3 regions of the Achromobacter sp. 18P8.1.1 genome follow, and region 1 is predicted to be linked to each of the others. Evidence: predicted binding sites of a transcription regulator. Region 1 holds the regulator's gene; each other region holds the start of a gene.
The links. The regulator HrcA, encoded in region 1, represses chaperone genes, less so after heat shock. The targets are predictions, from matches to a motif close to TTAGCACTCNNNNNNNNNGAGTGCTAA.
Positions count from the first base shown of each region.

Region 2: rpoH (RNA polymerase sigma factor RpoH) is a predicted target of HrcA. The motif match lies at 1,758-1,784, and genes of this name have one in related genera.
Region 3: groES (co-chaperone GroES) is a predicted target of HrcA. The motif match lies at 1,377-1,403, and genes of this name have one in related genera.

Region 1 covers NZ_JBYOKH010000001.1:196,922-200,556, forward strand. Annotated here, with positions in the region: gene grpE (nucleotide exchange factor GrpE) at 1-178, opposite strand, end outside; gene AC27VE_RS00890 (hypothetical protein) at 302-538, opposite strand; gene hemH (ferrochelatase) at 528-1,652, opposite strand; gene hrcA (heat-inducible transcriptional repressor HrcA) at 1,698-2,702, opposite strand; gene AC27VE_RS00905 (NAD kinase) at 2,845-3,635, shown strand, end outside.
Region 2 covers NZ_JBYOKH010000051.1:13,412-17,046, reverse strand. Annotated here, with positions in the region: gene fghA (S-formylglutathione hydrolase) at 1-850, shown strand, start outside; gene AC27VE_RS24945 (hypothetical protein) at 950-1,639, shown strand; gene rpoH (RNA polymerase sigma factor RpoH) at 1,795-2,715, shown strand; gene AC27VE_RS24935 (phosphodiesterase) at 3,033-3,635, opposite strand, start outside.
Region 3 covers NZ_JBYOKH010000009.1:41,053-44,687, forward strand. Annotated here, with positions in the region: gene groL (chaperonin GroEL) at 1-995, opposite strand, end outside; gene groES (co-chaperone GroES) at 1,033-1,320, opposite strand; partial or broken gene AC27VE_RS08500 (ATPase) at 1,828-2,720, opposite strand; gene AC27VE_RS08505 (hypothetical protein) at 2,972-3,635, shown strand, end outside.

The DNA of each region.
Region 1 (3,635 bases):
CTTCGGCTTGCACACGCAGAAGCTGGTCGTGCTGCTCATTGACGGTAGCCTGGGCGGCGTCCAGTTGGGCGCGCAACTCGTTCAGCTCGGCCTGCGCGGCGTCCTGGGCGGCGGGGGCCGCGTCGGCGTTCTGGCCGACTTCGGGCGTCTGATCTACAGGCTCGTGGGGTGCCGTCATGGGGAATCCTCCAAAAAGAATGGCTTTCGCAGACATGAATGGGGGCCAATACCCCTATTTCAAGCCCGGGAAAGCGAAATATTCCCTGACGGCGCCCGCCCGGGTCCCGGGCGGAGCGACCGCTTACTTCTTGTGGGGCTGCGCCGGCGCGACGGGGTCGCTGGCGGGGAAGCTTTCTTTCAGCGCGCGGTCGACGTGCGCGTCGTCGTCATCCGGTTCGGACCGGATCGCGATGGGATCGCTGGCCGGAAAGGTTTCGGCCAGGGCTTCGTCCAGATCGTGCTCGACCTGATCCTCATCAACAGGGGTGGTAACCGTCCCCTTTTTTACTACCTTGCCGCTCTTGGGATCATGGTGCATGCGCCTTCTCCTTCAAGTCCGTGGGGGCCCGGGATGTCAGCGGCCAGCCCTGCAAGTTCCGTTCCACCATGCCGGCCAAGCCGGCGATCCAGGCCGGATCGTCGTTCAAGGCGGGGATGTATCGGAACTGCGTGCCGCCTGCCTCGACAAACGCGTCGCGGCATTCCAGGCTGATCTCTTCCAGGGTTTCCAGACAGTCTGCCACAAATCCCGGACACACCACATCCACCTCCGTCACCCCCGAGGCCGCCAGCGCCTTGAGCGTGGGTTCGGTGTAGGGCTCCAGCCAGCGGGCAGTGCCGAAACGGCTCTGGAACGTCACTTCGATCTGTTCGCGGGGCAAGGACAGCCGCTGCGACAACAGGCGCGCCGATTCCATGCAATCGCGGTAATAGGGGTCGCCCAGCTCGATCGAATAGCGCGGCAGGCCGTGAAAGCTCATCACCAGCTTCTGCGGCTTGCCATGTTCGCGCCAAAAGGCTTCGATGCGCGCGGCCAGCGGATCCAGCCAGGCCGGGTCTTCATGGAAGCGCTTGGTGAAACGCAGTTCGGGCTGGTCGCGCAGACGGGCGGCGTGACGGGTCACCGCGTCGACCACGGTGGCCGTGGTGCTGGCGGCGTACTGCGGATACAGCGGCACGGTCAGGATGCGCTCGCAGCCCGCGGCCCGCAGGCGCGTGATCGCGTCGGGAATCGACGGGTTGCCGTAGCGCATGCCCAGTTCCACCACCGCATCGATGCCCGTCGCGTGCAAAGCCGCGCGCACGCCATCGGCCTGGCGCTGGCTGTAGACCATCAGGGGCGAACCCTCTTTAAGCCACACCCCGGCATAGCGCGGCGCCAGCTTCTTGGGGCGCAAGGTCAGCACCAGCCCGTGCAGGATGGGCTTCCACAGGTAGCGGGGGATTTCGATCACACGGGGGTCGGACAGGAATTCGCCCAGGTATTTCTTGATGCCGGCCTTGTCCGGCGTGTCCGGGGTGCCCAGGTTCACCAGCAGCACGCCGACCTTGCCCGGCCCGCGCGGCGGCGGATCTTCGTTGAAGGGGTCGTCCTGCTCGGTTTCCGGCAGATAGCGTTCAGGCCACAGGTACTTGAACAGGCGAAGAAACACAAAAACTCCCCTTCCTCCGCAAGGAGGATGTAGCTTTGAATGGACCTACTGGTTGTGGCTGAGGGCGTTGGACAGCAAACGCGCCGTGATGTCCACGATGGGAATGACGCGCTCGTACGCCATGCGGGTGGGACCGATCACGCCCAGCGTGCCCACCACCTTGCCGTCCACGCCGTAGGGCGCGGTAATAACCGAGACTTCTTCCATCGGCACCAGTTGCGAGTCGCCGCCGATGTAGATCTGCACCCCCTGCGCGCGGCTGGACACGTCCAGCAGCTGCAGCAGGTCGGTCTTCTTTTCGAACAGCGAGAACATCTTGCGCAACCGGTCCATGTCGGACGCGATGTCCGTCACGTCCAGCAGCTTGCGTTCGCCGGAAATGATCATGGCGTCGCCGTCTTCGGCGGCTTCGGCGCTGGCCTCCACCGCTGCCTGCATCAGGCGCGAGATGTCTTCGCGCAGCTGGGCCAGCTCGGTGGACAAGGTCTGGCGCACCGCATTGAAGGACTTGCCCGCGAAATGCATGTTGAAGAAATTGCCGGCTTCCAGCAATTCGGCTTCGACGTAATCGCGCTGCACGAACAGGATGCGGTTCTGAACGTCGCCGTCGGGCGTGACGATGATCAGCAGCACCCGCTTGTCGGACAGCCGGATGAATTCGATCTGGCGGAACACCTGGGCGCGCTTGGGCGTAAGCACCACGCCGGCGAACTGCGTCAGGTTAGACAGCAGCGCGGCCGCGGCATTGACGGCGCGGGTGGGTTCGGCGGCCGACAGCATTTCGCCCATGTTGTGCGGTTGCAGCTGATAGGACTGCACGGCCAGCAAGGAATCGACGAACATGCGATAGCCCCGCGGCGTGGGAACTCGGCCGGCGGACGTATGCGGGCTATGGATCAGCCCCAGCTCTTCCAGGTCCGCCATCACATTGCGGATCGTGGCCGGGGACAAGTCGAAGACTTTCGATAGCGTCCGCGAGCCGACTGGCTGCCCATCGGCGATGTAGCGTTCTATCAACGCTTTCAGTAGTGCGCGTGCGCGGTCATCCATAACAGGTATTTTAGGGAATCTTTTCCAATTAAGGCGATTTTTGTCCCGCAAGCGGATATGCGGCCCCATATAATCGGCTAATCAGCCCCCTACGGGCGGGTTTCGGCTTTCTGGCTTTACCTTTTTCGATACGCACGCATCCATGCACTTTCCTACCGTCGCCCTGATCGGCAGATACCAGGACACCGGCCTGGACACACCGCTGAGAGCCCTTGCGCACGCGCTGACGCAAGCGGGCAGGCACGTGCTCATCGATGCCGATACCGCGCGCAATACCGGCCTGACCGAATACCCCGTTGCCACCCTCGAGGAAATCGGCCAGCGCGCGTCGCTGGCCGTCGTGATGGGCGGCGACGGCACCGTGTTGGGCGCGGGCCGCCACCTGGCGCCCTTCGGCGTGCCGCTGGTCGGCATCAACCACGGGCGGCTGGGCTTCATCACCGACATTCCGCTGCAAGACGCGCATGGCGCGCTGGCGCGCGTGCTCGAAGGCAGCTTCCAGATCGAAGAACGCATGCTGCTGGAAGGCAGCGTGTGGCGCGGTGACCAGAAGATGTATTCCGCGTCGGCCTTGAACGACGTCGTGCTGAACCGCGCCGGCCGCGGCGGCATGATCGAAGTGCGCGTAGAGCTGGACGGCGCCTTCATGTACACGCAGCGCGCCGACGGCCTGATCATCGCCACGCCCACGGGTTCCACCGCGTACGCCCTGTCGGCCAACGGCCCCATCCTGCACCCCGGCATGAACGCCATGGTGCTGGTCCCCGTCGCGCCGCAAACGCTGTCGAACCGCCCTATCGTCATCCCCGACACCGGCGTGCTGAACATGACCCTTACCGCCATGGGCCGGGTCGAAGTGGGCGCCAGCGTGCATTTCGACATGCAGACCTGGTCGGACCTGCAACCGGGCGACCGCATCGTCGTGCAGCGCGC
Region 2 (3,635 bases), on a different contig from region 1:
ACTCATTTCCCAACATCGGTGCTTTGGCGGCACGCAGCGCTACTACCGCCATGACTCCGCCGCCATCGGCCTGCCCATGCGTTTTTCGGTCTACGTGCCGCCGCAAGCCGAGCAAGGCCCGGTGCCGGTGCTGTTCTATCTGGCGGGGCTGACCTGCACGGAAGAGACCTTCATGATCAAGGCGGGCGCCCAGCGCCTGGCAGCCGAACTGGGCGTCATGCTGGTTGCGCCCGACACCAGCCCGCGCGGCGCGAATGTGCCCGGCGAAGACGAAAGCTGGGATCTGGGCACGGGCGCCGGTTTCTACGTGGACGCCACCACGCCCGCCTGGCGCGACCACTACCGCATGTACAGCTACGTCACTGACGAACTGCATGGCATCGTCACCGGCGGCGCCCTGCCCGGCGACGCGTCGCGCACGGGCATTTTCGGCCACTCCATGGGCGGCCACGGCGCGCTGGTGCTGGCGCTGCGCAACCCCGGCAAGTTCCGTTCGGTGTCGGCGTTTGCACCCATTGCCGCGCCCAGCCTGTGCCCGTGGGGCAAGAAAGCGTTCGGCGCCTACCTGGGCGACAACGTCCAGGACTGGGCCGCGTACGACGCGTCGGCTCTGATGCGTGGCCTGACCCAGCCCTTCCCCGCCGGCATCCTGATCGACCAAGGCGAATCAGACCAATTCCTGGCCGAGCAGTTGTATCCCGACGTATTCGAGGCGGCCTGCGATGCCGCCGATCAGCCGCTGACGCTGCGCCGGCAGGCCGGTTACGACCACGGCTACTACTTCATCTCGACCTACATCGAGGATCACATCCGGTTTCACGTCGAACGGCTTGGAAAACCGGCAGCCTGAAAACGCGCTTCTATACTGGGGAGCCTGCCGCAGCAGGCTCGTGGCGCCCTGGGCGTGCCGGGCTGGGACCCGCGGTTTCCTTGAATAGGAACGCTTGATTTGATCAACGGTATCGCTCCCTTCGTCTGGATACTTCTGGGCGCCGTCGTCGTCCTGCTGCCGGGCCTGGCCATGCTGCTGGGCCGGGGCGGCCCCCGCGACGAACGTGGCCGCAAGATGTTCCAGTTTCGGCCGGTGCGGCGCCTGTTCGGCCTGATGCTGGTGTTGCTGGGATGCGTGTCGGGGCTGCTGGCACTGTCGCTGGTCCAGTTCTTCCGCCTGACCACGGACGAATCCGTGGCCCGCATCGAGGTGCGCCAGCAGGCCGAAGGCCAGTTCCAGGTCACGGCCACGGCGCCGGGCATCAGCCCCAAGCAATACGTGCTGTACGGCGACCAGTGGCAGATCGACGCCCGGGTCGTGCGCTGGAAACTGCCCGCGCTGATGGCCGGCGTGCCGCCGCTGTACCGGCTGGAGCGCTTGTCAGGACGCTATAGCGATACGGCGCGCGAGGCGTCGGCGACCCGCTCGGTCCACGCGCTGGATGACTGGCCGGCCCCCGACCTGGGGTCCTTGAAGAAAAGTTTTCCGAACTCGTTCCCCTTTGTCGATGTCCAATTTGGAAGCGGGGCCTACATGCCGCTGTTCGATGGCGCGAAATACCAGGTGTTCATGGACCCCCGCGGCGCCTTGTTCGTCCGCCCGGACGGCGAAGCGACCGCAGAAGGCCTGAAGCGCCTGGGTTGGTAGGGCCGTCGCACAGGCACCCGCAGGCCCGCCACGGCTGAGGTGTCGTGCAAATGGACGAGCAAAAAATAAACAGGGACATAATGTCCCGGTGAAACTTTGACGCACCGCAATAGTCGAATTAGCACTCCCTTTACTAGAGTGCTAACATCGAATCCATGTCGTTACCCCTTCGCTTTCCGGAGACCCCCGCTATGAAACAACCCAGTACCTCGTTGGCCGCTTCCGGCAACGCCCTGGCGTTGGCCATTGCCAATCCGGGCGCACTTGGCACGATCGACGCGTATATCTCTTCGGTCAACCGCCTGCCGGTCCTGTCCGCCGAGCGTGAAACCGAGCTGGGCCGCCGCCTGCGTGACCAGGAAGACCTGGGCGCGGCGCGCGAGCTGATTCTGTCTCACCTGCGCCTGGTGGTGTCGGTTGCTCGCCAGTACCTCGGATATGGCTTGCCGCACGCCGACCTGATCCAGGAAGGCAACGTCGGCCTGATGAAGGCCGTGAAGCGTTTCGACCCCGAGCGCGGCGTGCGCCTGGTGTCGTTCGCCGTGCACTGGATCAAGGCCGAAATCCACGAATACATCATCCGCAACTGGCGCCTGGTCAAGGTGGCTACCACCAAGGCCCAACGCAAGCTGTTCTTCAACCTGCGCAGCATGCGCCCCGATGGCCAGACGCTGGACCCGGAACAGGTCGATCACATCGCGCGCGAACTGAACGTGCGCCGCGAAGACGTGAGCGAAATGGAAGTGCGCCTGTCCGGCCGCGACATGTCGCTGGAAAACCAGGACGACGACGACGATAGCTATGCGCCGATCGCCTACCTGTCCGACGACGGCCGCCAGGAACCCACGCGGGTGCTGGAACGCGCTGCGCGCGACCAGTTGCAGAGCACGGGGCTGAATACCGCGCTGGAAGCACTGGACGCCCGTTCGCGCCGTATCGTCGAGGCCCGCTGGCTGCAAGACGACGGTGGCGCCACGCTGCACGAACTGGCGCAGGAATTCGGCGTGTCGGCCGAACGCATCCGCCAGATTGAAGCTGCTGCCTTGAAGAAGATGCGCGGCAACCTGGCCGCCTGATCCGCCGGGTTCCACCCGCTGCATCAATCAGCAAAAAGGGCCGCGCAAGCGGCCCTTTTCTTTGCACGCGACCGCCCGGGCATGCTGCGGCGGCACAGGCGCCACAATCGATCAATAAATTGATACAAATTTGGCCCTTAATTTTGCGTGATTGCAGAAACTTAATGGGGATCGCGCCGACTAACTTCATGTAGACCGCGAACTTCGGTTAGCAGTCTTGTCATCCGTCTCGGCTTCTCCTCTTTCCCCTCCCCTATGAGACGGATGCTTGCGGGGCACCATGCATATCTTGGTGCCCCGTTTTTTATGCCCGCTCGTTATGCGGCTTGCGCGTCGTCCGGCGCCAGCGCCGTATGCCACAGCGCGTCCTGCACGCGACGCACGCCGGTGGCCATCGACCCGTCTTCATAGAGTTTGATCCAGCGGTAGCCGGGCGCCATGTTGTCGACCACGTGCTTGCCGTCGCGGATGCTGAACTGAAAGCAGGTCGACGGCGTGGCCAGCATGCGCAGGTTGTGGCGGCGGCGGTCGAACTCATGATGCACATGTCCCCACAGCAGCACGCGCGCCTGCGGAAAGCGGGCCAGGCGCTTGAACAGCGCCTGCGGATTGTCGATCATCATCGAGTCATGCCAGTGGCTGTCTATCTGCATCGGGTTGTGATGCATCGCGACCAGGGTGTGGCGGCCGGGCGCGTCAGCCAGGGCGGCCTCAAGCAGGTCCAGTTGGCTGTCGGGCAAGTGGCCGGCGTTGGAGCCGGGCACCGTGGTGTCCAGCGCCACGACGCGCCAGGCGCCGACGTCGGTTACCGGCGCCGACCATTGCGGCAATTCCTGGCGCAGTACGGCCGGCTGGTCGTGATTGCCCGGCAGGCAGCGGATCTGCGCGCGGGCCAATGCCTCGGACTCGCCCAGGATGGA
Region 3 (3,635 bases), on a different contig from region 1:
ATCGTCGTGTTTTCCTTGCCCACTTCGATGCGCTTGGCTTGGCCCAGTTCAGCCAGGCCGGCCTTTTCCAGCGACATGCCGGTTTCTTCGGAGATCACCGTGCCGCCCGTCAGGATGGCGATGTCTTCCAGCATGGCCTTGCGGCGGTCGCCGAAGCCCGGAGCCTTGACGGCGGTGGTCTTCAGGATGCCACGGATGTTGTTCACAACCAGGGTGGCCAGCGCTTCGCCTTCGACGTCTTCTGCGATGATCAGCAGGGGACGGCTCGACTTGGCAACTTGTTCCAGCACGGGCAGCAGGTCACGGATGTTGCTGATCTTCTTGTCGAAGATCAGGACAAACGGGTCCTCCAGCACGGCAACTTGCTTTTCCGGGCTGTTGATGAAGTAGGGCGACAGATAGCCGCGGTCGAATTGCATGCCTTCGACGACGTCCAGCTCGTTTTCCAGCGACTTGCCGTCTTCGACGGTGATGACGCCTTCCTTGCCAACCTTGTCCATCGCGTCAGCGATGATCTGGCCGATGGAGGAATCGCTGTTGGCCGAGATCGAACCGACTTGGGCGATTTCCTTGCTGGTCGTGACCGGCTTGGATTGCTTCTTCAGTTCAGCAACGGCAGCGGCGACAGCCTTGTCGATGCCGCGCTTCAGGTCGATCGGGTTGAAACCGGCGGCAACGTACTTCAGGCCTTCCATGACGATGGCTTGAGCCAGCACGGTGGCGGTCGTGGTGCCGTCACCGGCGTTGTCGGAGGTCTTGGAAGCAACGTCCTTGACCAGTTGTGCGCCGATGTTTTCGAACTTGTCCTTCAGTTCGATTTCCTTGGCGACGGACACGCCGTCCTTGGTCACCGTCGGGGCGCCGAACGAGCGCTCCAGCACGACGTTGCGACCCTTGGGGCCCAGGGTGGTCTTAACAGCGTTGGCGAGAACATTCACGCCGCGGACGATGCGCACGCGGGCGTCGTCACCGAACAATACTTGCTTGGCAGCCATTTCTTAGCTTCCTTCGAAAATTCGTTTGAGGCGGGGTTTACAGAACCACGGCGAGGATTTCGTCCTCGCGGATGACGAGCAGTTCTTCGCCATCAACCTTCACGGACTGGCCGGCGTACTTGCCGAACAGAACCTTGTCGCCAGCCTTCAGGTCGACCGGCAGGATCTTGCCGTCTTCGGTCTTCTTGCCGGGGCCGACGGCCACGACTTCGCCTTGATCAGGCTTTTCAGCGGCGCTGTCGGGGATGACGATGCCCGAGGCAGTCTTGCGCTCGTTTTCGAGGCGTTTGACGATCACGCGATCGCCCAGGGGACGCAAGGCCATGAGGAACTCCTGTTTACTTGAAAAAAGTGAATGATCGGTTAGCCCCGGGAGGGCTGTTAGCACTCACCGGTGTCGAGTGCTAATTATAGGGATGATGTTCCGGGCTTCAAGGGGGGGAGGCCGGGCTGTTACATATTTGATGGGCGCGCCGGGTGTCGAATTCCATTGAGTTTGGAATTTGTGTCATCCAGTTTGAAACTTTCGGCACTGCCGTTGATGAGCGCAAACCACAGTGGCAGCGCCGTTGGCATCTGTGATCCCCAATACAAATATGTATTAATTTAACTCAAGTCGTTGAAAAATAAGGATTTGTTGCGGAAATTGAGCTGCTGTCGAATTTCATTCAACTTGAGACCTTGGCCTTAACCTGGGCAGAAAGTACCTCGAGCCGACCGACCGCATCCGACCCAATGCAGGCATCGATTTGGCATCGGTCATGGGTCCAGGATGTTGGGCAGGGTCGATATTTCTCAATCAACCTCATCTCGGACGACCTAAGGCGGTTGCTCAGCGGTTCTGCAACGCTTCTAGTGCTGCATCTAATGCAGTGACGGATTCCACTATTGTGCGCACAGTGGCACGGTCAAATTCATGGTCACGCTGGGCGTCGTGTACGCCGCTATTGAGGTATCCCCACTCGATCTCGCGCCGCTGACATTGAGCAGCGCGGCGAGCGCGGCGACCGCCTGCGGCGCACCGGCGTGCTGCGCCGAGATGCGATCGACCGCCGATCGCAACTTGCTGCACTTGTTGTTCAACTCCCAGGGCGAGCGGGGTCCGCCCAGCTTGATGTCGATCCGACTGTCCGCCCGCCGGCCCAGCCATGTCCAAAGGCGATCCGTCAGACTCTCTAGCGCCGGCCGGGCCTGGCGCAGTGCCTCGCGCTTCTCGTCGGCCGCCAATGCCTGCTGGGCCAGCAGAACGTAGTTCTTCGTGGGCGGGTCGCTGTCGACGCGCAGTTCGTGCTCCCCCTGATGCGGGAGGAACTTGTAGCGCTTGATGGCCGCGGCGCGCCGCACGCCCAACTCCTGCTGGATGCGGTGCAGGAATTCCTCCGCGTGCGAGGTGAGGATGACCTGCTTGCCATCGAGCAAGCCGTCCTCGAAGAAAGTGCGCCAGATGCCGTCGCGGTGGTCGTCGTCGATCGCGTTGACGACGTCGTCGAAGATGACCACGGGGCAGCCCTGTGCGATGTTCTTGGCGAGCAGGATCGCCAGGCCCAGGCATTTGATATGCCCTTCACTAAAGACGATCAACGCGTCATAACGCACGCCCGGCTCGCCAGCGAATTCCACCTCGATCTTGCCGTTCTCCGCCACCGGCAACCACAGCGCGTGAAGCAGATCTCCGGGCAGGTCGGCGCGGTTGAATGCGTTGTACAGATGGCGGGCCTGCTCTCCGTTCCTTGGTGTACGTCGATCTCTTCATAACCGTCCTGCTCGCGGGATAGTGCTGCAGCAGATGTTGTGAGTCCACTCCTCCGCATTATCCCGGGCGACTCAAGCGGCCTAGCAAGTAAATACAACCAATGTGGCCTTCGAGACAGCTAATGTCCTGACCGCGATCGAAACTGCGTACTCCCAACTCAAGTGGAGACACAGTGTCGGACTCAATAGCAACCCGTGGAACTCATACCGCATCCAATCGCCCCGTGGTCGCCCTGCACGGCTGGGGGATGTCTGGGGAGGAGGTCGCTTTGCTTGTGCGGCAGCTTGCGGAGGAAGTGCCGGCCTTTGATTGGCACTCGGATACGGGCGCGCCGCACGGCGCGCTGTCGCTGCATCTCGTGGACTTCGCCGCATTGACGGGAAAAGGGCGCGCCGCCTGGAATGCCTTTGGCCCGATCGAGGCGATGCGTCAGGCCCGTGAGCATGGCGTGGCGGCATTGGCGTTGTGCCGTGGCCGGGTCAGCCAGTTGCCGGCCGTTCGCAAGGGTGTCTGGGTCATGGCGGCGGACAAGCCGTGGGCGTGCGCCGTGCAAACGTCAGTGCGGGCGCTGGCGGCGCTGGAATGGACCCGTGCGGAGGGCTACAAGACAGTGCCTGGGTGGCGCGCGACGCGCAAGTTCGCCGATGCCAATCTTCTTGCCGTTCTTGGTTTTGAGCAGACCGCCGCCGGCTTTTCCGAGCTGCTGCGCGAGGCGCTGACTGCGCTGTTGATGCAACCTGCAGCGCTCGCCGCTGCCGGCGTTCCCGAGCATGAGTTGCAGCGCACGATCATCGAAGCGGGTTTGCAAGAATTGCAGCCTTTAGTCGCCGTGCCCATGACTCTGGATGGCGCGATGCGCGTGGATGCCTTGCTGGGTTTCTCCTGGC